DNA from 3 places in the Streptomyces sp. NPDC022552 genome. Region 2 is predicted to be linked to each of the others. Evidence: riboswitches for the same ligand, from Rfam matches in the RefSeq annotation. Region 2 holds a riboswitch; each other region holds the start of a gene.
What was found. A riboswitch is a leader RNA that binds a small molecule or an ion and turns the genes downstream of it on or off. The one in region 2 is predicted to bind cyclic di-AMP.

Region 1 (10,995 bases), on a different contig from region 2:
GGACGGTCGACCGTCCGCCGTCGGCCGCCACGAGATAGGACGCCCGCACCGTCCCGCCGGTGGAGAGCTCCGCCTCGACCCCGTCCGCGGACTGGCGGAAGCCGGTGAGTGCCGTGCCGAACCGGACGCCGCCCCCGAGTTCCACCAGGCGCTCGTACAGCAGCTCCTGGGTGCGGGACTGCGGGATGAGCAGCGCGTTCGCGTACGGGACCTGCTCGGTCGGCTCGGAGCGCTTCATCATGTCCCACTCGTGCTGACGCTCCGCGCCCTCCCAGGCGAGCATCCGCGGGTAGAGGGACGCCGCGTCCAGGATGCCGGGCAGCACGCCGAGATCGTCGAACACCTCCTGGCTGCGCGGCTGGATGCCCTTGCCGCGCGAGCCGGGGAAGAGCCGGTCGGCCTTCTCGACCAGCAGGGTGCGTACACCCCGGCGGGCCAGGTCGATGGCGAGCACCAGTCCGGTGGGGCCCGCTCCGGCGACGACGACGTCCGTCTCCGTGCTCGTGTCGCTCTGCATGCCACTGCCTCCGGCGCCCTTAACGCTGTTAAGTTCCATGCCCGGGAGCATCGCCTTAACGGCGTTAAGTTGTCAAGGGGATACCGTGACGGGGTGGCGACGAAGAAGACGACTCGGCTGGACCCCGCGCAGGTGGCGGAGGCCGCCCTGAGCCTGCTGAACGAGCGGGGCCTCGAAGGACTCACGCTGCGCGCGATCGCCCAGGAGCTGAACGTGCAGGCGCCCGCGCTCTACTGGCACTTCAAGAACAAGCAGGCGCTGCTCGACGAGATGGCGACGGTGATGTACCGGCAGATGGTCGCCGACCCCGTGGCGCGGCCGGCCGGTGACCTGAGCTGGCAGGAGCGGATCCTCGCGGTCAACCGGGGCCTGCGCGCCGGACTGCTGCGCTACCGCGACGGCGCCAAGGTCTACAGCGGCGCCCGTTTCACCGGGACCGACTTCGCCGCGGACATGGAGCTCCAGCTCGGCTCGCTCGTCGAAGCCGGCTTCTCGCTGCCCCAGGCGGTACGGGCCAGCACCACGGCGTACATGTTCACGCTGGGCTTCGTGACGGAGGAGCAGGGCACCGAGCCGGTGCCGGGGCAGCCCCGCGAGGGCTTCGACGTCGAGCGGCGGGCCGAGCGGCTGGCCGACTATCCCCTCTCGGCGGCGGCCGGGCCGGAGCTCTTCACCGACTACGACACCGGCTTCGAGGACGGGCTGCGCCTGATCGTCGCCGGGATCGAGGCGACCTACGCGCCCACGGCCCCGCCCCGCGACCCGGCTTGACACCGGCCCCGGCCCTCGGCGCCACCTGCCCCACCCGCCTCATGACGGCGAACGCCCCCTGCCCCGCGCGCACGGCGCGGGGCAGGGGGCGTTTCGACGGGGTGCGAGCGCTAGCGGAGGGCACCCGCCACGACATCGACCGGCTTCGGCAGCGGGGTGCCCGAGCCGTCACGGCGCGGGTCGATCTCGGGCAGATCCACCGGCGTGCCGTTCTCCTGTGCGGCGTGCGCCGGGGTGGCGCCCGCCCAGGCCAGGATCAGCACGTCCTCGCCCTTCAGGAACCGCTGGCAGCGCACGCCACCGGTCGCACGCCCCTTGCGGGGGTACTGGTCGAACGGCGTCAGCTTCGCCGACGTGGCGGCCGAGTCGTCCAGCGTGCCCGTGGAGCCGGCGACCGTGAACACCACTGCGCCCGCCGCCGGATCCACCGCCGTGAACGAGATCACCTCGGCGCCCTCGGTGAGCTTGATGCCCGCCATGCCGCCCGCCGGGCGGCCCTGGGGCCGTACCTGCGAGGCCTGGTAGCGCAGCAGCTGGGCGTCGGAGGTGATGAAGACCAGGTCCTCCTCGCCCGTGCGCAGCTCGGTCGCGCCGACGATCCGGTCACCCTCCTTGAGGGTGATGACCTCCAGCTCGTCCTTGTTCGCCGGATAGTCGGGCACGACGCGCTTCACCACACCCTGGAGCGTGCCGATCGCCAGTCCCGGCGAGGCCTCGTCGAGTGTGGTCAGGCAGACGACCGTCTCGTCGTCCTCCAGGGTGAGGAACTCCGCCAGCGGCGCCCCGCCCGCCAGGTTCGGCGCGGAGGCGGTGTTCGGCAGCTGCGGCAGATCGATCACCGCGATCCGCAGCAGACGTCCGGCGGAGGTCACCGCGCCGATGTCGCCGCGCTGCGTCGCCGGAACCACGGAGACGATCACATCGTGCTTGGAGCGCTTGCCTTCCGCGGCGGCCGGGATCTCCTCCGTCGCCGTACGGGCCAGCAGGCCCGTCGAGGACAGCAGGACCCGGCAGGGGTCGTCCGCGACCTCCAGGGAGGTGGCGGCGATCGGCGCGCCCGCCGACTCCAGCAGGACCGTACGCCGGTCGGTGCCGAACTTCTTCGCCACCGCGGCCAGTTCACCCGAGACCAGCTTGCGCAGCTCGCTGTCGGAGTCCAGGATCCCGGTCAGCTCGTCGATCTCGCCGTTGAGCCGGTCGCGCTCGGTCTCCAGCTCGATCCGGTCGAACTTGGTGAGCCGGCGCAGCGGGGTGTCGAGGATGTACTGCGTCTGCACCTCACTCAGCGAGAAGCGCTCGATGAGGCGCTCCTTGGCCTGCGCCGAGTTCTCGCTGGAGCGGATGAGGCGGATGACCTCGTCGATGTCGAGCAGGGCGACGAGCAGGCCCTCGACCAGGTGCAGCCGGTCGCGCTTCTTGCCGCGGCGGAACTCGGAGCGCCGGCGCACCACGTCGAAGCGGTGGTCGAGATAGACCTCCAGGAGCTCCTTGAGGCCCAGCGTGAGCGGCTGGCCGTCGACCAGCGCCACGTTGTTGATGCCGAAGGACTCCTCCATCGGCGTCAGCTTGTAGAGCTGCTCCAGGACCGCCTCCGGCACGAAGCCGTTCTTGACCTCGATGACCAGGCGCAGACCGTGGTTGCGGTCGGTGAGGTCCTTGACGTCCGCGATGCCCTGCAGCTTCTTGGAGCCGACCAGGTCCTTGATCTTGGAGATGACCTTCTCGGGGCCGACCGTGAAGGGCAGCTCGGTGACGACGATGCCCTTGCGGCGGGCCGTCACGTTCTCCACCGTCGCCGTGGCGCGGATCTTGAACGTTCCGCGGCCGTTCTCGTACGCGTCCTTGATGCCGGACAGGCCGACGATCCGGCCGCCGGTGGGCAGGTCGGGGCCGGGCACGAAGCGCATCAGCGCTTCCAGGTCCGCGTTCGGGTGCCGGATCAGGTGCCGGGCGGCGGCGATGACCTCGCCCAGGTTGTGCGGAGGCATGTTGGTCGCCATACCGACCGCGATGCCGGAGGCGCCGTTGACCAGCAGGTTCGGATACGCGGCGGGCAGCGCGACCGGCTCCCGCTCCTGGCCGTCGTAGTTCGGCGAGAAGTCGACCGTGTCCTCGTCGATCGACTCCGTCATCATCAGCGCCGCGGCGGCCATCTTGGACTCGGTGTACCGCATGGCGGCCGGCGGGTCGTCGTTGCCCAGGGAGCCGAAGTTGCCGTGGCCGTCGACCAGCGGGAGGCGCATGGAGAACGGCTGGGCCATGCGCACCATCGCGTCGTAGATCGACGCGTCGCCGTGCGGGTGCAGCTTGCCCATGACCTCGCCGACGACGCGGGCGCACTTCACATAGCCGCGGTCGGGGCGCAGGCCCATCTCGTTCATCTGGTAGACGATGCGGCGCTGGACGGGCTTCATGCCGTCGCGGGCGTCCGGCAGCGCGCGGGAGTAGATCACCGAGTACGCGTACTCGAGGAAGGAGCCCTGCATCTCGTCGACGACGTCGATGTCGAGGATCCTCTCCTCGAACGCGTCGTCCGGCGGCGGTGTCTTCGTGCTGCGGCGGGCCATCGCGGCTGCGGCTCCTTCACCAACAAGGTTGATCTGACGCGGACCATTGTGGACCGTCCCACCGACAACGCCGACCGCGACCCGGGTCCAGGCCCGCCGAGGACCGTCCGCGAGCCGTGCGGAGGCCGTACGACGCCCGTCCCCCAGCCGTCCTTCCGGCCGTCCGTGAGCCGTACGTCAGCTGTACGCCGGACCCGTCCGTGAGCCGTACGTCAGCTGTAGGCCGGACCGTCCGTCAGCCGTACGCGACATCCGCGCGACCCGGAAGAGGGACGCCGGGAACCTGCGGGAACTTCGCCAGGTGCCGGTGCGCTTGCATAGGGTGGCAGGACTTTCCACATCGCGATCGAAGGGACGTACATGCCCATGGGTCACACGGCCACGGCAGAGGCCGGCTCCGGCGGCCTGACAGCGACCGAGCACCGGCTGGCCAACGGCCTGCGCGTGGTGCTCTCCGAGGACCACCTGACCCCGGTCGCCGCGGTGTGCCTCTGGTACGACGTCGGTTCCCGTCACGAGGTCGCGGGTCGCACCGGCCTCGCCCACCTCTTCGAGCACCTGATGTTCCAGGGCTCGAAGCAGGTCCACGGCAACGGCCACTTCGAGCTGGTGCAGGGCGCGGGCGGTTCGCTCAACGGCACGACGAGCTTCGAGCGCACCAACTACTTCGAGACCATGCCCACCCACCAGCTGGAGCTCGCGCTCTGGCTGGAGGCCGACCGCATGGGCTCGCTGCTCGCCGCCCTGGACGACGAGTCCATGGAGAACCAGCGCGACGTCGTCAAGAACGAGCGCCGACAGCGGTACGACAACGTGCCCTACGGCACGGCCTTCGAGAAGCTGACCGCACTGGCCTACCCCGAGGGCCACCCCTACCACCACACGCCGATCGGCTCCATGGCCGACCTGGACGCGGCGACGCTGGAGGACGCGCGGGCCTTCTTCCGCACGTACTACGCGCCGAACAACGCGGTGCTCTCGGTCGTCGGCGACATCGACCCGGCGCAGACCCTGGCCTGGATCGAGAAGTACTTCGGCTCCATCCCGTCCCACGACGGCAAGCTGCCGCCGCGCGACGGCACGCTCCCCGCCACCATCGGCGAGCAGCTGCGCGAGGTCGTCGAGGAGGAGGTCCCGGCCCGCGCGCTGATGGCCGCCTACCGTCTCCCGCACGACGGCACGCGCGAGTGCGACGCCGCCGACCTCGCCCTGACCGTCCTCGGCGGCGGCGAGTCCTCCCGGCTTCACAACCGTCTGGTCCGCCGCGACCGTACGGCCGTGGCCGCCGGCTTCGGCCTGCTCCGCCTGGCCGGCGCGCCCTCGCTCGGCTGGCTGGACGTCAAGACGTCCGGCGGGGTCGAGGTGCCCGAGATCGAGGCCGCCGTCGACGAGGAGCTGGCCCGGTTCGCCTCCGAGGGCCCGACGCCCGAGGAGATGGAGCGCGCCCAGGCCCAGTTGGAGCGGGAGTGGCTGGACCGGCTCGGCACGGTCGCGGGCCGCGCCGACGAACTGTGCCGCTACGCGGTCCTGTTCGGCGACCCGCAGCTCGCCCTGACCGCTGTCAACCGGGTCCTGGACGTCACCGCCGAGGAGGTGCGGGCCGTCGCCGAGGCCCAGCTGCGTCCGGACAACCGCGCGGTGCTGGTCTACGAGCCGATCGGCACCGAACAGAACGACGCCGAGCAGAGCGACAGCGACGAGGAAGAGGGAGCGGACCAGTGACCGACGCTGCCGCGTCTTTGACGAGCATGACGTTCCACCCGCAGCCGGAGCCGGGCACCGCCAGGCCGTGGGCCTTCCCGGCCCCGGACCGCGGAGCGCTGGACAACGGCCTGACCGTGCTGCGCTGCCACCGCCCCGGCCAGCAGGTCGTCGCCGTCGAGATCTTCCTCGACGCCCCTCTGGAGGCCGAGCCCGCGGGTCTCGACGGGGTCGCCACGATCATGGCCCGCGCGCTCTCCGAGGGCACGGACCAGCACAGCGCCGAGGAGTTCGCGGCCGAGCTGGAGCGCTGCGGCGCCACGCTCGACGCGCACGCCGACCACCCGGGTGTACGGGTCTCCCTGGAGGTCCCCGTCTCGCGGCTGCCCAAGGCGCTCGGGCTGCTCTCCGAGGCCCTGATCGCGCCCGCGTTCCTCGAGACCGAGGTCGAGCGCCTGGTGCGCAACCGGCTCGACGAGATCCCGCACGAGACGGCCAACCCGGCCCGCCGGGCGGCCAAGCAGCTCTCCAAGGAGCTGTTCCCGGCCGGCGCGCGCATGTCCCGGCCGCGCCAGGGCACCGAGGAGACGGTGGAGGCGATCGACGCCGGCGCCGTCCGCGCCTTCTTCGAGGCGCACATCCGGCCCTCCACGGCCACGGCCGTCGTCGTCGGCGACCTGACCGACGTCGACCTGGACAAGGTGCTCGCCGAGACGCTGGGCGCCTGGACGGGGAACTCCGCCGAGTCCCGCCCGGTCCCGCCGATCACGGCCGACGACACCGGCCGTGTGGTCATCGTCGACCGCCCGGGTGCCGTCCAGACCCAGCTGCTGATCGGCCGGGTCGGCGCGGACCGGCACGACCGAGTCTGGCCGGCCCAGGTCCTCGGCACGTACTGCCTCGGCGGCACGCTCACCTCCCGCCTGGACCGCGTCCTGCGCGAGGAGAAGGGCTACACCTACGGTGTCCGCGCCTTCGGCCAGGTGCTGCGCTCCGACGGCAAGGGCAACGGCGCCTCGATGCTCGCCATCAGCGGCTCCGTCGACACCCCCAACACCGGCCCGGCACTTGACGACCTGTGGAAGGTGCTGCGCACCCTCGCCGCCGAGGGTCTGACGGACGCCGAGCGCGACGTCGCCGTGCAGAACCTGGTGGGCGTGGCACCGCTCAAGTACGAGACCGCCGCCTCCGTCGCCGGGACCCTCGCCGATCAGGTCGAGCAGCACCTTCCGGACGATTTCCAGGCGCAGTTGTACGCGCGCCTCGCCGAGACCGGCACGGTGGAGGCGACGGCCGCGGTCGTCAACGCCTTCCCCGTGGACCGTCTCGTCACCGTGCTCGTGGGTGACGCGTCGGAGATCGAGGCGCCGGTGCGCGCCCTCGGCATCGGCGAAGTGACCGTCGTCACCGGCTGATTGAGCCGGACCGCCGTCGCGGCCGACGGCACCGGAGGACCCCGACGTCACGGTACGTCGGGGTCCTCCTCTTTGTCCGTATTGCCGCAGAGGATGGGTGTATGGCCTGTGGCATGTCTTACAAACAGGCGTGTCTGTTTGGTGATTGAAAGATGGTCCGCTTAGCGTCAGTCCGGCTGTTCGCCAGTTGCACCCGCCGCACCCGCGGCATCGGACAGTCATCGCCGAGTCCCCGTCAGGCGCGAGCCTGGGGAGCCGGGGACCCACACGAAGTCCCTGGGGTGAATCGGACGCCTTCGCACCCGTGCGGAGGGGCCCGTAGGAGACCTTCCTGCTCCGAACCCGTCAGCTAACCCGGTAGGCGAGAAGGAAGGAAAGGAACAGCCCCTACATGGCGTTCACCCGTGCCACCGGGAAGCATCGTGGTCCGAGCCGTCTGGCGCGTCGCAGCGCGGGCATCGCCGGCATGGCGACCCTCGCCACCACCGGCGTCATCGGAACCCTCGCCTCCCCGGCACTCGCCGTCGACACGGACGCGGCCCCCTCCGTCGAGGACACCGGGCTGACCCAGATCGTCGCCGCCGACTCCCTCGCCGACACCATCGACGCCCAGGCCGCCGCGCAGGAGCGCGAGGCCGCCGAGGCCGAGGCGAAGCGCAAGGCGGAGGCCCGTGCCAAGGCCGAGGCGAAGCGCAAGGCCGAGGCCCGCGCCAAGGAGATCCGCGAGGCCAAGGAGCGCGCCGCCCGTGAGGCCGAGCGCAAGCGCCTGAACTCCTTCCAACTCCCCGTGGCCGGCTCGTACGTCAGCACCGGCTACAAGACCGGCGGCTCGCTCTGGTCCTCCGGCAGCCACTCCGGCATCGACTTCCACGCCGCCTCCGGCAGCAAGGTCGTCTCCGTGGGCTCCGGCACCGTCGTCGAGGCCGGCTGGGGCGGCGCGTACGGCAACAACGTCGTCATCCGGATGAACGACGGCACGTACACCCAGTACGGTCACCTCTCGGCCATCAGTGTCGGGGTCGGCCAGTCCGTCACCCCGGGCCAGCAGATAGGCCTCTCGGGCTCGACCGGCAACTCCACCGGCCCGCACCTCCACTTCGAGGCCCGCACCACCGCCGAGTACGGCTCGGACATCAACCCGATCGCGTACCTCCGCGCCCGCGGTGTGAACGTCTGACCGTTCAGGTCTTCCCAGCACGTCAGAAAAGCCCCGGCTCGTACTGAGCCGGGGCTTTTCGCTGACCAAAAACATATCCATGGTTCCTGGGGAGCCATCGGAAACATTGCCCTGCTGCAATAGAGTCGCCGGAGAACCGGTTTCGCGCGGATTAAGGCGGAGGTCGAACATGCGCATTCCCGCGCACTCTGTATGCACGGCGATCCGGGACGACATCGTCCTCGGGGTCTTCGAGCGCGGCAGCCGGCTGACCGAGGAGCAGCTGGCCCGCCGTTACGGAGTCTCCCGCGTCCCCGTCCGCGAGGCGCTGCGCACCCTGGAGTCCGAGGGCTTCGTGATCACCCGCCGGCACGCGGGCGCCCATGTCGCCGAGCCCACCGAGCAGGAGGCGGCCGACCTGCTGGACGTCCGGTCCCTGCTCGAACCGCTCGGCGCCGCGCGCGCCGCGCAGCGCCGCACGGAGGCACACCTCAAGGTGCTGCGGGGGCTGGTCAGGCTGGGGCAGGAGCGGGCCCGGCGGGGGCAGGCGGAGGACCTGCGCCCGCTCGGCGGCTGGTTCCACGAGACGCTGGCCCAGGCCTCGGGCAGCCCGGCGCTCAGCGCCCTGCTCACCCAGCTACGGCACAAGATCGCCTGGATGTACGCGGTCGAGATCCCCGCCCAGCCGGTCGAGGCATGGGCCGAGCACGGGGCGATCGTGGACGCGGTGGCGCGGGGCGACGCCGAACGGGCCCGTGCGCTGACCGCGTCGCACGCCGAACGGTCGTTGGCGCTGTACCGGCTGAAGCGCCCGGAGGGCGGGCGTGTGAGGGTTTCGCAACATGTCGTCAACACCGCGAGCGTCCGGAATTAACGAGCGGTCCGTATACAAAGGGTGGGAATTTCGCGGGCCCGCTCCGTCGTGCATGGAATGGCGCCCGGAAATATGCTGTGCGCAATGCGCTGTCCGCCATGCGTCGCACGCAATGCGCTGACCGCAATACGTCGCACTGAATGTGCCCGCGGAATCGGGGGGACGAAAAAGCCGCGCCGCCGGTGTTCCGGCGTGCGCGGCTTTTTCGGAGATCAGGTCAGACGGTCTCGGGAAGCTCCTCGAGCCCCTCGGCAACCAGCTTCGCCAGGCGGTCGAGCGCGGCCTCGGCGCCCTCGGCGTCCGAAGCGAGAACGATCTCCTCGCCGCCCTGCGCGCCCAGGCCGAGCACCGCGAGCATCGACGCGGCGTTCACCGGGTTGCCATCGGCCTTGGCGATCGTCACGGGGACGCCGGAGGCCGTGGTGGCACGGACGAAGATGGAGGCGGGGCGGGCGTGCAGGCCCTCGGCCCAGCCGACGTTGACGCGGCGCTCAGCCATGGTGTTGCCCTTCAAGTCTCAAGCGGGTTGTCTAGACCAGTCTCTCACGGGCCGCGGGGTGCTCGTGGCCGACCTTCGGCCCCCGCGGGAAGGCCGATCGGTCCTCCTTACCTTGCATGGCGCGCAGGTGCCGCGCGACCGGTGCCCGTGTCGGACCCCGGCCGTACGCTTGCCCCATGCAGAGCGCGTCGGAACAGCCGGGTCGGCAGGCGGAACAGCCGGAGCACGCCTACCCCGACCACTGGGAAGCGGACGTGGTCCTCCGTGACGGCGGCACCGCGCGCATCAGGCCCATCACCGCCGACGACGCCGAACGGCTGGTCAGCTTCTACGAACAGGTCTCCGACGAGTCGAAGTACTACCGCTTCTTCGCGCCGTACCCGAGGCTCTCCGCCAAGGACGTGCACCGCTTCACCCACCACGACTTCGTCGACCGGGTGGGACTCGCCGCGACGGTCGGCGGGGAGTTCATCGCCACCGTGCGGTACGACCGGATCGACGACCGCGGCATGCCCGCCTCCGCGCCGGCCGACGAGGCCGAGGTCGCCTTCCTGGTCCAGGACGCCCACCAGGGGCGGGGCGTGGCATCCGCCCTGCTCGAACACATCGGGGCGGTGGCGCGCGAGCGGGACATCCGCCGGTTCGCGGCGGAGGTGCTGCCCGCGAACACCAAGATGATCAAGGTCTTCACCGATGCCGGGTACACCCAGAAGCGCAGCTTCGAGGACGGTTCGGTACGGCTCCATCTCGACCTGGAACCCACCGACCGCTCGCTCGCCGTGCAGCGCGCGCGGGAGCAGCGGGCCGAGGCCCGTTCCGTGCAGCGGCTCCTCACCCCCGGCTCCGTCGCCGTCGTCGGCGCCGGACGGACACCGGGCGGGGTGGGCCGGACGGTCCTGCGCAACCTCCTGGACGGCGGGTTCGGCGGTCGTACGTACGCCGTGAACCGCGCGCTCCCCGACGACACCGGCACGCTCGACGGAGTGCCGGCCTTCCGCTCCGTCGCGGCCATCGCAGAGCCGGTGGACCTCGCGATCGTGGCCGTGCCCGCCGAGCGCGTGCCGGAGGCCGTCGCCGACTGCGGGGAGCACGGGGTGCGGGGGCTCGTCGTCCTCTCCGCGGGGTACGCCGAGACGGGGACGGCGGAGGGCCGGGACCGGCAGCGGGAGCTGGTGCGGCAGGCCCGCTCGTACGGGATGCGGATCATCGGGCCCAACGCGTTCGGGATCATCAACACCTCGGCCGGCGTCCGGCTGAACGCCTCGCTCGCCCCGCAGACGCCGGCCGCCGGACGGATCGGGCTCTTCACCCAGTCCGGCGCGATCGGCATCGCGCTCCTCGCCGGACTGCACCGGCACGGCGCGGGCATCTCCTCCTTCATCTCGGCCGGCAACCGGGCGGACGTCTCCGGCAACGACTTCCTCCAGCACTGGTACGACGACCCGGAGACGGACGTCGTCCTGCTGTACCTGGAGTCCATCGGGAACCCGCGGAA
Region 2 (7,840 bases):
GCCGCCGTGTCGAGCTCCGGCGCCTCCAGATCCAGATGGAGCCGGTTCTTCACGGCCTTGCCCTCGGGGACCTGCTGGAACGCGATCCGTACGAACCCGGGCGGCTCGACGTACGACCAGTCGGGGCCGCGGTCGACCGGCTCCCCGCCGAGGATCGCGGCCCAGAACCGTACGAGACCCGCCGGATCGGCGCAGTCGAAAACGATCTCCGAAACGTGTGCGCGCATGGATCCAGCCTACGGACGTCAGAGCGTGCCGGCGTCCCAGGACCCCCCGAGCGCCGGGGCCAGCCATGCGCCCGCCCGCGCCCGGAACTCCGCCGGGTCCAGCGCGCCCGCGCCCTCCGGCACGGCCCCGAGGAGCGGCGCGCCGGCCATCTCCGGCAGTTCGGCCACGTTGCAGCGCGAGGCCAGGTCCGGAACGGCGGGCCAGCTGCCGATCACCACGCCCAGCTGCTCGATGCCGCGCGCCGCGAGCGCCTCGGCGGTCAGCTGGGTGGTGTTGAGCGTGCCGAGCCCGGCGGGCGTCACGACGAGCACCGGGGCGCCGAGGAGCCGGGCCGCGTCGGCCAGCGTTCCGCCCTCGTCGTCGAAGCGGACGAGGAGCCCGCCCGCGCCCTCGACCAGCACCAGATCGTGCTCGGTGGCCAGCTTCGCGGCCGCCTCGGCGACCGCCCGCGGCCCGACCGGCGCCATCCCGGCCCGCCGGGCGGCCGTGGCGGGCGCCAACGGCTCGGGAAAGCGCGCCAGTTCCTCGGAGGCCGCCGCTCCGGAGAGCCGTACGACCTCGTCCGCGTCTCCCCGCTCACCGGGCGCGAGCCCGGTCTGCGCGGGCTTGAGCACGGCGACCGACCGCCCCTGAGCGGCGGCCACGGCGGCCACGGCGGCGGTCACGATCGTCTTCCCGATCTCCGTCCCCGTACCGCTGACGACGATGACGGTCATGGTGTCTCGAGTCCTCTCTGTGTCCCCGCGCCCACAGGGGCCGCGGGGTGATCCGCTGCACCGACCCGCACCCGAAGCCCCCGAGGGGGCCCCGGACGCGACCGGCCGTCTGGTGAACCGGCCCGCAGCCCGCCCCGAGGGCGGACTACGGGCCGGAGTGTTCGTGCGCCGGCCACACTGGCCCCTCAGGGGCGCGTGGACGGCAACGGCCGCAGCCCGCCCCGAGGGGCGGACACGGGCCCGGAGGGGGCCCGGACACGGACCGGTCGCCCGGCGCCCCGGAAGGCGCCCGCCCGGGCCTCAGCCCGCCGTCGCCGCCGCGCGCGCCGCGGCGCAGATACGGGCCAGGTCGTCGTCGCCCGTGACGAACGGCGGCATCGTGTAGATCAGGTCGCGGAACGGGCGCAGCCAGACGCCCGCGCGGACCGCCGCCTCCGTCGCCGCGGCCATGTCGACGTCGTGGTCCAGCTGGATCACGCCGATCGCGCCGAGCACCCGTACCTCCCGGACACCCGGCAGGGCGGCCGCGTCCGCGAGGCCCTCGCGCAGACCCGTCTCGATCCGCTTGACCTCCAGCGCCCAGTCCTGGGACATCAGCAGGTCGATCGACGCGCAGGCCACCGCCGAGGCCAGCGGATTGCCCATGAACGTCGGCCCGTGCGCGAGCACCGGGACCTCGCCGCGCGAGATCCCCTCGGCGATCCGCGTCGTGCAGAGCGTCGCCGCCATCGACAGATAGCCGCCGGTCAGCGCCTTGCCCACACACATCACATCGGGCGAGATCCCCGCGTGGTCGGCGCCGAACAGCGTGCCCGTGCGGCCGAACCCGGTCGCGATCTCGTCGAAGATCAGGAGCACTCCGTGCTCGTCGCACGCCTCGCGCAGCACCCGCAGGTACTCGGGCGGGTGGAACCGCATCCCGCCCGCGTTCTGCACCACCGGCTCCACGATCACCGCGGCGACCTCGTCCGCGTGGAGCGCGATCTGCTCCCGCAGCATGTCGGCGTACGACTCCTCGTACGCGGCCGGTGGCGCGTCGACGAAGACCTGGCGCTGGAGCACGCCCGACCACAGCTGGTGCATCCCGCCCTCGGGGTCGCACAGCGACATCGGCTGCCAGGTGTCCCCGTGGTACCCGCCGCGCCACGTCATCAGCAGCTGCTTGCCGGGCTTGCCCACCGACCGCCAGTACTGCAGACACATCTTCGCCGCGACCTCGACGGAGACCGAGCCGGAGTCGCTGAGGAAGACGTGCTGGAGCGGCTCAGGGGTGATCTCCACCAGGCGCGTGGCGAGCCGGACGGCCGGCTCGTGGGTGAGTCCGCCGAACATGACGTGACTCATCCGGTCCAGCTGACCGTGCGCCGCCTCGTTGAGCACGGGGTGGTTGTAGCCGTGGATCGCGGACCACCACGAGGACATGCCGTCGATCAACTCGCCCTGTCCGTGGACGGGTTCGGCGAGCTGGAGCCGCACCCCGGACGCGGACGCGACGACCATCGGATCCGTACGGCCCGGCATGGGGCCGTACGGATGCCAGACGTGCGCCCGGTCCAGGGCGAGCAGTTCGTCGTTACGCATTCGGCGCGAGCTCCGTCCCGGCGCCGCGACGGCGTACCGCCACCAGGTCCGTACGCGCCCCCGGCACGCCCTCGGCGGCGCTCTCGGACTCCGGGCCCGCCTCCGGGGCCGTCCCGGCGACCGGCGCGTGGCCGCCGCACGGCCCGCAGCCGCCACCCGCCTCGGCATGCGAACCGCAGCCGCCACCCGCCTCGGCGTGCGAGCCGCAGCCCCCGCCCGCCGACGCCGTGGAGCCGCAGCCGCCGGCCGCAGCGGCACCCGCCTCCGCGAGCGCGTCCGCGCGGTGCTTGGGCAGCGTCGTCGTGCCCGCGCCCTCCACCTCGAAGCCCGCGTCCGCGATCATGTCGAGGTCCGCCTTGCCGGCCTGGCCCTCGCTGGTCAGGTAGTCGCCGAGGAAGATCGAGTTCGCGATGTTCAGCGCGAGCGGCTGCATCGAGCGCAGGTGCACCTCGCGCCCGCCCGCGATCCGGACCTCCACGTCCGGGCAGACGAACCGCACCATCGCGAGGATCCGCAGACACCGCTGCGGGGTGAGGTTCCACTCCTTCGCGAGCGGTGTGCCCTCGAACGGGATCAGGAAGTTCACCGGCACCGAGTCCGAGTCCAGCTCGCGCAGCGCGTAGACGACGTCGACCAGGTCCTCGTCGCTCTCGCCCATGCCCGCGATCAGTCCGGAGCACGCCGACAGGCCGGCGGCGTGCGCCTTCTGCACGGTGTCCACCCGGTCCTGGTACGTGTGGGTGGTGGTGATCTCGCCGTACGTCCCCTCGGACGTGTTCAGGTTGTGGTTGTACGCGTCGGCGCCCGCCGCGCGCAGCCGCTCCGCCTGGCCGTCGGAGAGCAGGCCGAGGCACGCGCAGACCTCGACGCCCTCGTTCTGCTCCTTGATCGCCTCGATGGTCTTGCCGACGCGGTCCACGTCCCGGTCCGTCGGCCCGCGGCCGCTCGCCACCAGGCAGACCCGCTTCGCCCCGCCCGCGACACCGGCGGCGGCCGCCTGCGACGCCTCGTCCGGCTTCAGCCAGCTGTACTTGAGGATCCCGGCCGTCGAGCCGAGCCGCTGGGAACAGTACGAGCAGTCCTCGGGACACAGCCCCGACTTCAGATTGACCAGATAGTTCAGCTTCACGCGCCGCCCGAACCACTGACGGCGCACCTTGCCCGCCGCGGCCACCACATCGAGCAGTTCGTCGTCGGAGGTCGCCAGTACGGCGAGCGCTTCTTCACGGCTCGGCAGCTCGCGCCGCAGCCCCTTGTCCACCAGCGTGTTCAGCAGGTCCATAAGGGCTGATCCTCGCCTACGGCACACCTCGCGGCCAAGGAGGATCTGAACAAACGAGCCGGTTTGAGGTGTGTGCATGGCCACACCCTGTCCCCGGGCACGGAGGGTTAGGGTCTGTGCGCTGCCTACAAAAGGATCTGCCCCATGCACCGGGACGAGGACACCCGCCGGACGCCGTTCGACTGGACCGACGCGGAGGCGCGCCGCCGCGCGGAGGCGGGGCTCGTCCGTACGCTCCGGCCACGGGAGGCCGAGTCGGAGCTGCTCGACCTGGCGAGCAACGACTACCTCGGACTGACCCGCCTCCCGGAGGTCACGGAGGCGGCGGCCGAGGCGGCCCGCCGCTGGGGCGCCGGGTCCACCGGTTCGCGGCTCGTCACCGGCACCACCCGGCTGCACACCGGCCTGGAGCGCGAACTCGCCGCCTTCTGCGGCTTCGAGGCGGCCCTCGTCTTCTCCTCCGGCTACACCGCCAACCTCGCCGCCCTCACCGCGCTGAGCGGCCGTGACGCGCTGATCGTCTCCGACGCGGGCAACCACGCCTCGATCGTCGACGGCTGCCGGCTCTCTCGCGCCGAGACGGCCGTGGTCCCGCACGCCGACCCGGAGGCGGTACGCAAGACCCTCCAGGCCCACCCGGGCCGCCGGGCCCTCGTGGTCTCCGACTCCGTCTTCTCCGTGGACGGCGACCAGGCCCCGCTGGCCGGGCTGGCCGACGCCTGCCGTGCCCACGGCGCCGGGCTCGTCGTGGACGACGCCCACGGTCTGGGCGTGCTCGGGGACGGCGGGCGGGGCGGGCTGCACGCCGCCGGGCTCGCGGGCGACCCGGACGTCGTCGCCACCGTCACGCTCTCCAAGTCGCTCGGCAGCCAGGGCGGAGCCGTCCTCGGCCCCGCCCGGGTGATCGAGCACCTGGTCAACGCGGCCCGTACGTTCATCTTCGACACCGGTCTCGCCCCGGCCGCCGCGGGCGCCGCCCTGGCGAGCCTGCGGCTGATCGAGGGCGACCCCGGCCTCGCCGAACGCGCGCGGACAGTCGCCACCACGCTGCACCGGCTGCTCACCGCGGCCGGACTGACCGCCGTACGTCCGGAGGCGGCCGTCGTCTCCGTCCGCGCGCCCTCGCCCGAGGCCGCGCTGCGGTGGGCGGCGGACTGCCGTGACCAGGGGCTCGTCGTCGGCTGCTTCCGCCCGCCGTCCGTCCCGGACGGCGTCTCCCGGCTGCGGCTCACCGCCCGCGCGGATCTGACGGACGCGCAGATCGAGCAGGCCGTCGCCACGATCGTGAGGACAGCACCTCCGGCCCACTGAGCGCAGCCCAAATACGGTCTCTCGTAGCAGAGTTCACCGCTTCGAGCGACAAATATGCACATATCTTGGTGGATCGCCATACGGGGCGCCACGATCGGTGGCACTCTGACGCGTAGCGCAATCCGGGCCGGGCCCGGTGGGAAAGGGACAGCGTCGCCATGGCAGACCACCAGGAAGCAACCGTCACTCTGCCGAGCGATCCCGCCTCGGTCTCCGCCGCCCGAAGATACGTCGCCGACGTCCTGACCGGCTGGGGGCTCGCGGAGGCCGGCGACACCGCCGACACCGTCCGGCTCATCGTCTCCGAACTGGCCACCAACGCCGTCCAGCACACCTTCGGGCAGTCGCCCACCTTCACCGTCGACGTCCGGCTGGAGCGCGAGGAGCAGCTCCACATCGGCGTCACCGACAGCCACCCCCGCTGGCCCAAGCGGCTCCCGGCGGCGGTGCAGCAGGACAACGGCCGGGGGATGGTCATCATCCGTTTCCTGACGGCCGAGGCCGGGGGTCGGCTCTCCGTCACGCCGACCAGCGAGGGCGGCAAGACGGTCTGGATCAACCTTCCCTGGACCGCCGCGCCGCACCAGGCGCTCGCCGCTCAGCCCGCCGGCTCCTAGCCGGCACGAACCCGCCGCGCGGCCGGGCGGGGTGGGTAGCCCGGACGAGTGATGACGCTCGGCCGAGGCGGTGGGGGAGCGGGCGGCAGGCGCGCCCCCCTCGGGGTGAAGCGCTCGTGTCCCCAGGGTGCCGAGGGCGAGGGGTGCGGCGGCGCCACCGCACCCACCCGCCGCGTCAGCTCACATCACAACACGGCGCGTCGGCTTCGGCGCGGCGTCAGCGGACCCGGCCGTAATACACCTTGGACGACCAGATCTTGTCGAGCTTCACCCAGGAGCCGGTCTTGGGCGAGTGCCAGATCTTGCCGCTACCCGCATAGATCCCCACGTGGTAGACCCTTCCACCCGAGTGGAAGAAGACCAGGTCCCCCTTCTGCCGGCTGGAGGCCGAGATGTGCCGGGTCTTGTTGTACTGCTGCTGCGCGGTACGAGGCAGCGACTTGCCCGCCTTCTTGTACGAGTAGAGCGTGAGCCCCGAGCAGTCGAACCTGGTCGGTCCGGACGCTCCGTACTTGTAGGGCGATCCCTTCTTGGAGGCGGCGATGTTCAGCGCCTTGCCGGCGTGCGACGTCGCGGCCTGGGCCTCCGGTGCGGCGCCTGGCGCCAGCATCGTGCCGCCGAGGGCGGCGAGGGTGAGAGCCGAGACGGCTCCGGCCCGGGACAGCATGGACGGGACATGAATCTGCGCACTCATGCGCAACCCTTCGTCAGCCGCCTGTGAAGGATGACCTGTCGGGTTCGGGCTGGCGAAGTTGCCCGGCCGCGGCTGCGGCTTCACCCCGAGGAACGGCCCTCACTGGGCGGCCGTCCCGTACTGCTCGGGTCCTCCACTCCTGCCGATCCACTCCTGTCGACCAGACATCCGGGACAGCGGCAGGACTCGGCGTCCGCCCGGACCGCCCCGCCGCGGTGGCGGGGGCTTGTCGTCGTGAGGGATCTTGACCCACAACCAGGGCGAAATCCGAGTCGAAACGGCGTTATGTGAGGCTCCTCACGACTGATCCATTCGAGTGGACAGGCAGGTTTCGTGATCTTCGGAGGTTTGGCCGACGAGTCCCGGACCAGGGGTGGAGTGGCCCGATTCCGCCAGATGCGTACACCTGTTGTGCAACTCACCCCACACATATGTCGATTCGTCGACTACGCCGAACGGGGGAGCGATTCTGCGGCTCCGCTGCTCCGAGTGGACCTCGACACGACACGGGGATATGTCAACTCGCCGGTTTCTCCGGCACGGTGACCCGGCGCGCCCGGCGCTCCCCGTCCAACAGCCGCAGCGCGCGGGTCAATGTCTCCGCGTGGACCTCGCTCTCACCGCGGACATGCATCACCGTCAGCGCGTCGCGCAGGGCGTTCGCCTTCCCCACCAGGGCCTGTGCCGCGCGCAGCGCCCCATACGTATGCGATCCCTTGGATGGATTGATCCGTCCCAGCAGGTCGACGACTTCGAGATAGGCGTCGATGAACTCGCCCTCGGCACGCGTCAGGGCGGGCAGGGGTGGCAGCTCGGGAACCATGTCCGGCTCACCGGGCCCCGGCGCCGCCCGACGCCCCGCGGTTCTGGATCACGTGGTCCACCAGGCCGTACGCGGTGGCGGCCGGTGCGTCGAGGACGGTGACGCGGTCGATGTCGGCGTCGATCCGCTCGCGGCTCTGCCCGGTGTGGGTGACCAGGATGCCGGCCAGCATCGCGCGGAGCCGGATCAATTCCCTTGCCTGGATGTCGAGATCGCTCGGCTGTCCCTGCAACGGCTCGTCCGTCGTGGGCTGCTGGAGCACGACCCGGGCGCCGGGCAGCGCGAGCCGCTTCCCGGGCGCGCCCGCCGCGAGCAGCACGGCGGCGGTCGAGGCGGCCTGCCCGAGGCAGGTGGTCTCCACGTCGCAGGTGACGATCTGCATCGTGTCGTAGATCGCGGCCATGGCGCTGACCGAACCGCCGGGTGAGTTGATGTAGAGCGAGATGTCCCGGTCCGGGTCGGCGTACTCCAGGTGCAGGAGCTGGGCGATGACGTCGTTGGCCGAGGTCTCGTCGATCGGGGTGCCGAGGAAGACGATGCGCTCCTCGAGCAGCTTGGAGTACGGGTCTAGGGTCCGGCTCCCGGAGC
Region 3 (10,995 bases), on a different contig from region 2:
GGCCCGCCCAGATCGCCGCGTACGAACCGAGCGTGCGGGGCCTCGCCGCGATCCATGTCGGCACGACGGGGATCTGCGACTACGGGGCGGTGGCGGCCCAGCTCGCCGACGCCTCCGGCGCCCGGATCCTGTACGGCTCCGAGGTCACCGCCGTCGACCGTCGGCCCTGGGGCGTCGCGGTCCGCACGGCGGCCGGGACGGTGGTGCGCGGACGGGTCCTGGTGAACTGCGCCGGGCTGCACTGCGACCGCGTGGCGCTGCTCGCCGGAGACGAACCGGGCATGCGGATCGTGCCCTTCCGGGGCGAGTACTACGAGCTGGCGGACCCCTCGCTGATCCGTGGCCTGGTCTATCCGGTGCCGGACCCGGCCTTCCCTTTCCTCGGGGTCCATCTGACCCGTGGCGTCGACGGCGGTGTGCACGTGGGGCCGAACGCGGTGCCGGCGCTGGCGCGGGAGGGATACGACTGGTCGGTCGTCCGGCCCGGCGAGCTGGCGGGGACGCTGGCGTGGCCCGGGTCGTGGCAGATCGCGCGCGACCACTGGCGGTACGGAGCGGGTGAGCTGCGCCGGTCGCTGTCGAAGCGGGCCTTCACCGAGGCGGTGCGCCGACTGCTCCCGTCGGTGGAGGAAACGGATCTGCGCCGGGCCCCGGCGGGGGTGCGGGCCCAGGCGGTGCTGCGGGACGGGACGCTGGTGGACGACTTCCTGATCCGCGAGGCGCCGCGGACGGTCCACGTCCTGAACGCGCCGAGCCCGGCGGCGACGGCGTCCCTGCCGATCGGCCGCGAGGTGGCCCGCCGGGCCCTGGCTCTGCTGTAGCCCCCCACCGGGACGGGAGGGGGCACCCCGGCCCCGGCACGTAGAATTGGACGCATTGTGTCTGAGACCCGTGAAACCGTCGCCCGTACCGAGCCCGCCGTCGCCCGGCGGGGCAGTCGGATGTTCGCCCCCGGGGAAGGGCCGCTGCCCGATCCCGCCGGGTCGCACCACGAGCGGCGGATCCGCAGCTTCCAGCCCCGCCGCAGCCGCGTCACCGCCGGTCAGGCCGAGGCGATGCTGAGGCGCTGGCCCGACTGGGGTCTCGACATCGACGGCAAGCGGATCCTCGATCTGAACGAGATGTTCGGCGGCCTTCCCGTCGTCCTGGAGATCGGCTTCGGCATGGGCGAGGCCACGGCTCGGATGGCCGCCGCCGACCCCGGCACCGGCATCCTCGCCGTCGACGTCCACACCCCCGGCCAGGGCAACCTCCTCGGTCTCGCCGACCGGGGCGGCATGGAGAACGTCCGGGTCGCCAACGGCGACGCGATCATCCTGCTCCGCGAGATGCTCGCCTCCGACGCCCTCGACGGCTGCCGCGTCTACTTCCCGGACCCCTGGCCCAAGAAGCGCCACCACAAGCGGCGGCTGATCCAGCCCGAGTTCCTCACGCTGCTCGCGACGCGGATGAAGCCCGGCGCCGTCCTGCACTGCGCCACGGACTGGGAGGAGTACGCCGAGCAGATGCTCGAGGTGCTCTCCGCCCACCCCGACTTCGAGAACACCCAGCCCGGCGGCGGCTACGCGCCCCGCCCGGCCTTCCGCCCCCTCACCCGTTTCGAGGGACAGGGCCTGGACAAGGGCCACGTCGTGCACGACCTGCTTTTCCACAGGAAATAGTGCCACTTCTCCACAGGAAACGGCCGAAGACGGAGAACCCCGTCGCGGGTGTCGGTCCCGCTCGTTAGGGTCGCTCACGTGTCGAACCGCGTCCCCGTCCCCACTCGGGACACCGAAGAGCCGGACTTTGCGGCCGTCCCGGACCGCGCCCAGTGGCGCTACAGGCCTCGTCGCGCCTTCTGGCGCAGCAGGGTGGTCCGGGCCGTCGCCGTGATCACCGTGCTCGCGATCTGCGCGCTGGTGATCCTGGCGATCGTGCGGGAGCAGACCGGGACGGAGGGCTTCCTCGTCGGGCTCGCGCTGGCCGTCCTGCCCGTGCCGCTGCTGCTGGCCGCGTTCCGCTGGCTGGACCGGGTCGAACCGGGCCCCTGGCGCAATCTGATCTTCGCCTTCGTCTGGGGCGCCTTCGCCGCCACGCTCGTCGCGATCCTCGCCAACTCCTTCGCGGTCCGCTGGATCGCGACCGCCACCGCCGACCCCGCCTCCGCCGAGTCCCTCGGTGCCACGGTCGTCGCACCGGTCGTGGAGGAGAGCGCCAAGGCCGCGGCGATCCTGCTGATCTTCCTCTTCCGCAGACGGCACTTCACCGGCCTCGTCGACGGCGTCGTGGTCGCCGGCTTCACCGCCACCGGCTTCGCGTTCACCGAGAACATCCTCTATCTCGGCAACGCCTTCGGCGAGGACCAGGACGTCGGCTCCGGCGGCCTCGGCGCCATGACCGCGGGCACGTTCTTCGTACGGGTCGTGATGTCGCCGTTCGCGCATCCGCTCTTCACCGTCTTCACCGGCCTCGGCTTCGCCTTCGCCGCCCTCGCCTCCTCCCGCCGCACGTTCCTGCGACTGCGCCGGACGCTGCTGCCGCTGGCCGGGCTGCTCCTCGCCATGGGCATGCACGCCCTGTGGAACGGCTCGGCGACGATCCTCGGGCCGCTGGGCTTCATCCTGGTCTACGGCATGTTCATGGTGCCCACGCTCGCCCTGCTCACCTGGCTCGCGATATGGAGCAGACAGCGCGAACTGCGCACGATATCCGGGCAGCTCCCGGCGTACGCGGCGGCCGGCTGGCTCTCGCCCGCGGAGCCGCTCGCGCTCTCCTCGATGCGGGCCCGCTCCGTGGCCCGTGACTTCGCCCGCCGTACGTACGGCAAGCCGGCCGCCGCCGCGGTCGGGGAGTACGAGGCGTTCGCGACGACCCTCGCGTTCCTGCGCCATCGCGCGCAGCGCGGCGCGGCGGGACCGGAGTTCACCGCGCGCGAGCAGGAACTGCTCCACCACCTCTGGCAGCGCAAGGCGGTCGCGTCGCCCGCCCTGACGTACGCGGCGCGGGCGACGGGCCGGGTGTGGGCGCCGCCGCAGTACCTCGACTACGGCGGCTACAACCCGTACCGCAGCTAGGCGCCCCTCCCGGCAGGCTCCTGAGCGGCGGAGGCCTCCGTCAGGAGCGCCAGTTCGGCGTCGGTCAGTCGCAGGTCCGCGACCGCGACCAGGGCCGGGAGCTGCTCGACCGTACGGGCCGAGGCGATCGGCGCGGCGACGGTCGGCCGGGACGCGAGCCACGCCAGGGCGACGGTGGCGACCTCCGCGCCGTGCGCCTCGGCCACGGTGTCCAGCGCGGCCAGGATCCGCCGGCCCCGCTCGGTCTCGGCGTGCGCGGCGGCGCCCTCGGCGCGGACGCTGTCGACGGTCTTCCCCGGGCGGTACTTGCCCGTGAGGAAGCCGGACGCCAGCGCGAAGTACGGAACGGCCGCGAGCCCGGCCCGCTCGGTGGTGGCCATCAGCTCGCCCTCGTACGTGTCGCGCGAGAGCAGGTTGTAGTGCGGCTGCAGGGCGACGTAGCGGGCGAGCCCCTCGGCCTCGGCGAAGTCGAGGGAGGCCTGGAGCCGCTCGGGGGCGATGTTGGAGGCGGCGACGGCCCGCACCTTGCCGTCCCTCACCAGCTGGTCGAGCGCGGTGACGATCTCCTCGACCGGGACGGAGGTGTCGTCGAAGTGCGTGTAGTACAGGTCGATGTAGTCCGTGCCGAGCCTGCGCAGCGACTCCTCCGCCGCGGCCTTGATGGTGGTCGCGGAGAGGCCCTTGTACTGGGGGTGGGCGCCGCCCTTGGTGGCGAGGACGATGTCGGAGCGGTTGCCGCGGGTGGCCAGCCACTTGCCGATGAGCGTCTCGGACTCGCCGCCCTGGTTGCCCTCGGCCCAGTGGGAGTACATGTCGGCGGTGTCGACGAAGTTGCCGCCGGCGGCGGTGTAGGCGTCGAGGACGGCGAGGGACTGCGCCTGGTCGGCGGACCAGCCGAAGACGTTGCCGCCCAGCGCCAGGGGGAAGACGTGCAGGTCGGAGCTGCCCAGCGGGCGAAGAGAGGTCATGCGAGGCTCGAACACCCACCGCCGTACGGGTATTCCGACAGCCCTGGCGTCGGGGGGACGCCGCCAGGACTGCCGAAGCCGTGGGAACGAGCGCGTGGAGCCTTCGCGTGTCCGGCGCGTGGGGTCAGACCGAGATGCCCTTGCCCGCCAGCCAGGCCGCCGGGTCGACGCCCGCGCCGCCCGGGGTGTGGACCTCCAGGTGCAGGTGCGGCCCGGTCACGTTGCCGGTCGCGCCCACGCGGCCGATGGTGTCACCGGTGCCCACGGACTGGCCGACGCTCGCCGTCATCGAGGACAGGTGTGCGTACCAGACCTCCGTACCGTCCTCCAGCTCCAGGACGATCCGGTAGCCGTACGAGCCGGACCAGCCCGCCGACTTGATCGTGCCGCCGTGCACGGCCTTGACCGGGGTGCCGGTGGGCGCCGCGAAGTCGAGGCCGGTGTGCTGCCCGGAGGACCACATGGAGCCGGACTGGCCGTACGTGGAGGTGAGGGTGTACGAGGACGTGGGCAGCGAGTAGCTCGCGGCGAGCTTCGCGAGGCGCTCGGCCTCGGCCTTCGCCGCGGCGGCCTCCTCGGCCTTCCGCTTCTCCTCGGCCGCGGCCTTCTCCGCCGCGTCCGCCTTCGCCGCAGCCTCGGCCGCCGCCTTCTCGGCGGCCGCCTTCTCCGCCGCGGCCTTCTGGTCGGCGTCGGCGGAGGCCTGCTGCTGCTCGGCCTGCTGCATGATGCGGGCGCGCAGCGCCTCACCGGCGTCCGCCGTCGAGGCGGCCGGGGAGCCCTCGGCCTTCTGGGTGCTGTCGGCCGGGAGCGCCAGGGTGGCCGTGAGCGGCTGCGGGTTGTTCGTCCCGGAGTCCGTACCGTCCTCGCCGGAGATCAGCTCGCCGACACCGGGCAGCTCGGAGGCGTCCGGCAGGTTGAGGTCGGGGAGGGATATCGAGACGGGGGGCTTGTCCTTGGCGGTCGCCATGCCGCCCGCGCCGACGGCCGCGATGACACCGACACCGAGGACGGTGGAGGAGCGGGCGAATCCGGAGCGCTGCTTCACGACACGGTGACGGCCGCCCGAACGGGCCTGCTGGCGAAGGGAGTCCTCGGTGGGGTTCCACTCCCCCCACGTCGCGGCGTCGTCGTCCGTCCCGGCGGCGCCCGGGGCGCCGAACGCGTTGAACCCGTCAGAAAGACCCTCGGGAGCAGGGGTGTTGGACGCCACGGAGGCGTACTCCTTTCCTTCCTTCTCGCCTACCGGGTTAGCTGACGGGTTCGGAGCAGGAAGGTCTCCTACGGGCGGTGTCGCACGAGTGCGACGGTGCCCGATTCACCCCAAGTAGTGGTTCCCCGGTTCCCTTTCGAGATTCGGCGCGTGCGCACGGTGCCGTCTCTTACGACGGCTGGGACGACCGCGCTGCGTTATCGAACGTTAATAGACACGAGGGCCGGATTCCAAGCTGTTCCGCTTGATCATTAACGAGATTGAACTGGTACAGCCCGATTTGATCCCGCTTCAGTACGGACCTTTGCCGAGCCCCCTGAACTGATGGTGCGTCAATTGTTATCTCAGCGGTACCTCTCCACTACGGATGGTCACGGCACCACGGGCATCGTCCTGCGCCGCTCCGGCTGCCCGACCGCAGGCCGGCTCACCGCGAGCAGCGCCATGTCGTCCGTGGAGCCTCCGCCCGTGTACCGGCGGACGTCGTCGACCAGCGCGTCGAGCAGCTCCTCTGGCCCCGGGAAGATCCGCCCGGCGAGCCGCTCGGCCGGATCGTAGAAGGCCCCCGAGGCGTCGCGCGCCTCGGAGAGCCCGTCGGTGTAGAGGAGCAGCGTGGCGCCCGGGGGGTACGGAACCTCGTCGGCCCGGTCCGGCCAGGCGGCCAGCTCCCCCATGCCGAGCGGCAGGGCGGGCTCGGTCGGTTCGAGGTGGGCGAGGCCCCCGTCCGCGTACAGCAGCAGCGGCTCGGGGTGGCCGCGGTTCACCACCCGTACGTGCCCGTCCCCGCGCGGGATCTCGGCCAGGACGGCGGTGGTGAACCCCTCGATGGCGTCGAGGCTGGAGCGGCGCGTGCCCTCCCGGGCCAGGGCCCGCTCCAGCCGCTGCGCGACGCCCTCGAGCGTCGCCTCCTGTTCGGCCGCCTCCCGGAAGGCGCCGATCACGATGGCGACCGCCTCGACCGCGTCGAGCCCCTTGCCCCGGACGTCGCCGACCACGAGCCGTACCCCGTACGGCGTGTCCTGGACGGCGAACAGGTCACCGCCGATGAACGCGTCCGCCTGCGCGGCCTCGTAGCGGGCGGCGACGTGCAGCCCGCCGATCCGCTCGGCGGGCGTCGGCAGGACGGCCTTCTGCGCGGTCTCCGCGATCACGCGCGCCGAGGCGAGCCGCTCCCCGCTGCGCAGTACGACCCGGTTGACCAGCAGGGCGAGGGCGGAGACCGTGATGACGGTCAACGTCTCCGTGAGGGACGGGACTTCGCTGGAGGTGCCGTTGTAGAGGTGCAGCCCGACGCCGGCGAGGATCGCGGCGATGCCCGTGAGCAGCGTCGTCAGCATGGAGAAGAACGGGGCGGCGAGGAGCGGCGCGGCCGAGAACATCGGGGCGGCCGTGTACGCGGGCGGGGTGGAGAGGTCGAAGACGACCCCGCCGAGGATCACCAGCGGGGGCAGGGCGCGGAGGAACCGGCGGGTCCGCTCGGCACGCGCCCGAGGGCTCCCGTTCCCGTTCCCGCTGTTCCCGTCAGCGCTGCTCCCGTTCCCGTTTCCCTTCCCGTTCCCGCTCCCCTGCCCCACCTGTGCTCTCCTGCCCGGTCCGTACACGGCGACGGACCGTACCGCGCCCACCCCAGGGTGCCGGGCGCCGCGCCGCGCGGCGACCTTCGCTCGGCCAAGTGGGTTACCTCAGCAGGGCAGACCCCGGGGCCGGCCGCTCACAGGTTGCGCTCCGCGTAGACGGCCATCGCGTCCCGGACGAGAAGGACGGTGCCCTCGCCGTGCTGGTCGTAGTTCTGACCGAAGCGCGGGTCGTCGACGTACATCTGGCCGAGGCCGATCACGTACTCCTTCGTCGGCGTCGTGGTGGTCGACAGCCATGCGACGTGGCGACGCGCGATCGCCTGGACCTCGTCGCTGTCGGCGGCGAGGCCGTCCCGTGCCGCCTGCCCGAAGTCACGGGCGATGCCGGCCTGCTCGTCCATGAACGCCTGCTTCTCCTGGGCGCTGAGCGAGCGCCACCAGCGGTCGCCCTTCTCGTACGCGTCGCGGCCCCAGCGCTCGGTGACCTCCTCCTCGTACTGCGTGTGATCGAATCCGTCGAACACTTCTTCCGCCATGAGTTCTTCTCCGTTCTCCGTCTTGTGGAGAGTGGTCCGCACCGCCTCGATCTGCCGCCCGATCCGCTCCCGCTCCTGTTCGAGGAGCAGCAGATGGGTGCGCAGGGCGGCCGGCGTGTCCCGCTGACCCTCCAGGACCTCGGCGATGGCGGGCAGGGAGAGCCCGAGCTCGCGCAGCAGCAGGATGCGTTGCAGCCGCACGAGCGCCGCCTGGTCGTAGTACCGGTAACCGTTGGCGCCGATCCGGCTCGGCTCCAGCAGTCCGCGCTCTCCGTAGTGCCGGAGAGTGCGGCTGGTGGTGCCGGCCTTCTTGGCGATCTCCTGGATCGACCACTCCATGAGGAAAACGCTAAATCTTGACGTTGCGTAAAGGTCAAGCCCGACGGCCCGGACCCCCGGACACGACGAAGGCCCGGATCCAGTGACTGGATCCGGGCCTTCGTTGCTACTGAGTAGCGGGGACAGGATTTGAACCTGCGACCTCTGGGTTATGAGCCCAGCGAGCTACCGAGCTGCTCCACCCCGCGTCGGTGAATATGACCTTACGGCATGGTGAGCCGATCCCCTAATCGGTTTTCCCGCGGCGTTCTCAGCAGCCGCAGTCCTCGGCGTCGACCGGCGCCGTGAGCGGGTCCGCCTCCTTCTTCCCGGGGCCCTCCCACGTCTCGTACGGGAAGCCCTCGCGGACCCAGTACTCGAAGCCGCCGAGCATCTCCTTCACCTGGTAGCCCAGCTGCGCCAGGGCGAGCGCGGCGCGCGTGGCGCCGTTGCAGCCCGGGCCCCAGCAGTACGTGACCACGGGCACGGCCTTGTCGAGCAGCTGCTCGGCCTGCTCGGCGATGAGCGCGGTCGGCAGGTGGACCGCGCCGGGGACATGGCCCTGGTCCCAGGACGCGGTGGAGCGGGAGTCCAGGACCACGAAGCCGGGGTCGCCGTCGGTGGCGAGGGCGCCCGCGACATCGGAGACGTCGGCGTGGAAGGCGAGGCTGGCGGAGAAGTACGCGGCCGCGGCCTCGGGAGAGGCGGGCGGGGTGCGAAGTACAGCGTTGACCTGCGCGGTTGTCGTCATGCATGAAAATCTACGGTCGAAGATCACGGCGCTGAAGTGGCAATCCCCGGCAGTGCGGCCCATCGGCCGGGGATTTCCGGGCGTTCTGCGGGGGACGACAGGGGATCTCACGCAGCGGAGGGTTCGGGGGTGCGAACCCGTCACGTTTCGCCGGCGCCGTCCGTCATCTCGATGACGGTCATCAACGAGGGAGACACCGATGGACGAGAAGGACCTCCTGGCCGAGCGCTTCCAGGCCGACCGCACGCATCTGAAGGCGGTCGCGTACCGGATGCTGGGGTCCCTGAGCGAGGCCGAGGACGCCGTCCAGGAAGCGTGGATCAAGCTCAGCCGCTCCGACATCAGCGATGTGCAGAACCTCAGCGGCTGGCTGACGACGGTCGTCGGACGGGTCTGCCTCGACATGCTGCGCTCGCGCGTCTCCCGCCGGGAGGACCCGCTGGAGTACTTCATCCCCGATCCGCTGGTCCGGGGCGCGGAGGGCACCACCCGCGACCCCGAGGAGGAGGCGCTGCTCACCGACTCGGTGGGGCTCGCACTGCTCGTGGTCCTGGAGACGCTGGGTCCGGCCGAGCGGCTCGCCTTCGTCCTGCACGACATGTTCGCCGTCTCCTTCGACGAGATCGCCCCGATCGTGGACCGCACCCCGGCCGCGACCCGCCAGCTCGCGAGCCGCGCCCGCCGCCGCGTCCAGGGCGCCGCCCCGTCCCCGGCGCCCGACATCGCCCGGCAGCGCCAGGTCGTCGACGCCTTCATGGCCGCCTCGCACGGCGGCGACTTCGAGGGGCTGCTCGCGGTCCTCGACCCGGACGTGGTCCTGCGGGTGGACGGCGGCAAGGCGCTCGCGGCGGCCTCCGGCCTCGTCCGTGGCGCCGAGGCGGTCGTCAACCAGGCGCTCCTGTACGCCCGCTTCCGGCGCGAGTACCGGAAGGTGCTGGTCAACGGCGCCCCGGGCATCGTCTCGTACGTGGACGGCCGACTGTTCGGGCTCATGGCCTTCACGGTCGTGGACGAGCGCATCGTGCAGATCCAGATCATCGCGGACCCGGAGCGGATGGCGGAGCTGGGAGTGCCGGGCCTGGAGGACTGAGGGGAGCGCGGGCACCGGCCCCCCGGTCAGCTCGCGGGTGGCGCGTCACGACGGTGAGGGAGGAGGAACCGCGAACTCCCGAGCCGTCTGGGGCACGTCACCCGTTCCGGTCTGCTCGGGCCGCCCGGAGCGCCCTACGCTGGGCGCATGATCGCTGATCTCATGCCGGAAGGAGTCGCCGTCGCCGAGTCCTTCGGCGATCCTCCGGACGCCCGGCTCTTTCCGGGAGAGGAAGCGGCGGTACGCAACGCCGTCGACGAACGCCGTCGCGAGTACACCACCGTTCGGCACCTGGCCCGGCGCGCCATGGTCGATCTGGGGCTGCCGGCCGTCGCCGTACTGTCCGGTGACCGGCACGAGCCGCTGTGGCCCTCGGGGGTGGTGGGCAGCATGACCCATTGCCTGGGATACCGGGCCGCCGCGCTCACCCTCGACGATCGCCACGCCTCGATCGGCATCGACGCCGAGCGGCACGCCCCGCTTCCGCGAGGCGTGCTCACCAAGATCGCCTCCCCTGCCGAGGTGCCGCACCTCGCGGCACTCGGCGCCGGGCACCCCGAAGTGCACTGGGAGACGCTGCTCTTCAGCGCCAAGGAGGCCGTCTACAAGGCGTGGTACCCCCTGGCGGGCGGCTCGCTCGGCTTCCAGGAGACGGAACTGGACTTCGATCCCGGATCCGACGTGTTCACCGCCGTACTGCGCCGGACCGGCCCGGTGGTGGCCGGGCGTCCGCTCTCCCGGATGACCGGACGCTGGTACGTCCACGACGGCCTGATCTTCTCGGCCGTGACCGTCGACCGGGCCGCCGCCCGGGCCTAGGGGTGCCATCGACCGGGCCGCCTTCCGGGCCGCCCCGCTCAGGCACGCCCTCCAAGGGGCCGCTCAGGCGCGGTTCGGGACCCGGCCCAGCGTGCGGATGGGCTGGGTCGACAGGAGGGCGACGGCGGTGAGGAGAGCGACCACGACACCCACCAGGAGCACCTTGTCCGTACCGAACGCGGCGACCGCCGGACCCGCCAGCGCGCTGCCGATGGGGAACATGCCGACGGAGCCCGCGACCTCGTAGGCGTGGACGCGGTTGAGCACCTCACCCGGCACCTGGGTCTGCACGCTGGTGGCCCACATGACGCCCCAGAACGTGATGCCGACGCCGACCACCACCTGGGCGACGGCGAGCAGCCAGACCGGCCAGTCGAGGACGATGCCGAGCGGGTAGAGCGGGAAGGCCAGCAGCGCCACGGCCCCGGCGGCGAGCGGCCGTTCGGGCTTGTAGCGGATCGCCAGCAGACCACCGGCCACGGTGCCCGCGCCGAAGGCGCAGTTGAGCAGGCCGAAGGCGGTGGCGCCGTGCGCGGGCACGATCACGCCGGCGGCGAGCGTCAGCTGCGGGCCCCAGGAGAGCATCGCGAAGAACATCCAGATCACGATCACGCCCCAGAGCCAGCTGCGGGAGCGGAACTCGTGCCAGCCGACCACCAGGTTGCGCCCG

Region 1: linked by a shared signal. The riboswitch ahead of ACZ3OF_RS27405 (M23 family metallopeptidase) and the one ahead of ACZ3OF_RS15005 (C40 family peptidase) in region 2 are both predicted to bind cyclic di-AMP.
Region 3: linked by a shared signal. The riboswitch ahead of ACZ3OF_RS15620 (M23 family metallopeptidase) and the one ahead of ACZ3OF_RS15005 (C40 family peptidase) in region 2 are both predicted to bind cyclic di-AMP.

Annotation. Positions count from the first base shown of each region.
Region 1 covers NZ_JBVHGJ010000012.1:107,087-118,081, reverse strand. Annotated here, with positions in the region: gene ACZ3OF_RS27430 (FAD-dependent monooxygenase) at 1-517, opposite strand, end outside; gene ACZ3OF_RS27425 (TetR/AcrR family transcriptional regulator C-terminal domain-containing protein) at 611-1,288, shown strand; gene ACZ3OF_RS27420 (DNA gyrase/topoisomerase IV subunit A) at 1,399-3,855, opposite strand; gene ACZ3OF_RS27415 (M16 family metallopeptidase) at 4,216-5,577, shown strand; gene ACZ3OF_RS27410 (M16 family metallopeptidase) at 5,604-6,971, shown strand; cyclic di-AMP (ydaO/yuaA leader) riboswitch at 7,184-7,349, shown strand; gene ACZ3OF_RS27405 (M23 family metallopeptidase) at 7,363-8,148, shown strand; gene ACZ3OF_RS27400 (GntR family transcriptional regulator) at 8,318-9,001, shown strand; gene ACZ3OF_RS27395 (HPr family phosphocarrier protein) at 9,219-9,500, opposite strand; gene ACZ3OF_RS27390 (bifunctional acetate--CoA ligase family protein/GNAT family N-acetyltransferase) at 9,677-10,995, shown strand, end outside.
Region 2 covers NZ_JBVHGJ010000004.1:436,766-444,605, reverse strand. Annotated here, with positions in the region: gene ACZ3OF_RS15035 (VOC family protein) at 1-227, opposite strand, end outside; gene bioD (dethiobiotin synthase) at 246-944, opposite strand; gene ACZ3OF_RS15025 (adenosylmethionine--8-amino-7-oxononanoate transaminase) at 1,245-2,525, opposite strand; gene bioB (biotin synthase BioB) at 2,518-3,807, opposite strand; gene ACZ3OF_RS15015 (8-amino-7-oxononanoate synthase) at 3,952-5,118, shown strand; gene ACZ3OF_RS15010 (ATP-binding protein) at 5,277-5,735, shown strand; gene ACZ3OF_RS15005 (C40 family peptidase) at 5,953-6,429, opposite strand; cyclic di-AMP (ydaO/yuaA leader) riboswitch at 6,433-6,606, opposite strand; gene ACZ3OF_RS15000 (hypothetical protein) at 6,947-7,252, opposite strand; gene ACZ3OF_RS14995 (ClpP family protease) at 7,260-7,840, opposite strand, start outside.
Region 3 covers NZ_JBVHGJ010000005.1:17,121-28,115, forward strand. Annotated here, with positions in the region: gene lhgO (L-2-hydroxyglutarate oxidase) at 1-821, shown strand, start outside; gene trmB (tRNA (guanosine(46)-N7)-methyltransferase TrmB) at 942-1,661, shown strand; gene ACZ3OF_RS15610 (PrsW family intramembrane metalloprotease) at 1,740-3,056, shown strand; gene ACZ3OF_RS15615 (aldo/keto reductase) at 3,053-4,024, opposite strand; gene ACZ3OF_RS15620 (M23 family metallopeptidase) at 4,149-5,234, opposite strand; cyclic di-AMP (ydaO/yuaA leader) riboswitch at 5,246-5,393, opposite strand; gene ACZ3OF_RS15625 (PP2C family protein-serine/threonine phosphatase) at 5,606-6,685, opposite strand; gene ACZ3OF_RS15630 (MerR family transcriptional regulator) at 6,946-7,686, opposite strand; tRNA gene ACZ3OF_RS15635 (tRNA-Met) at 7,801-7,874, opposite strand; gene ACZ3OF_RS15640 (rhodanese-like domain-containing protein) at 7,937-8,416, opposite strand; gene sigJ (RNA polymerase sigma factor SigJ) at 8,616-9,506, shown strand; gene ACZ3OF_RS15650 (4'-phosphopantetheinyl transferase family protein) at 9,654-10,325, shown strand; gene ACZ3OF_RS15655 (MFS transporter) at 10,389-10,995, opposite strand, start outside.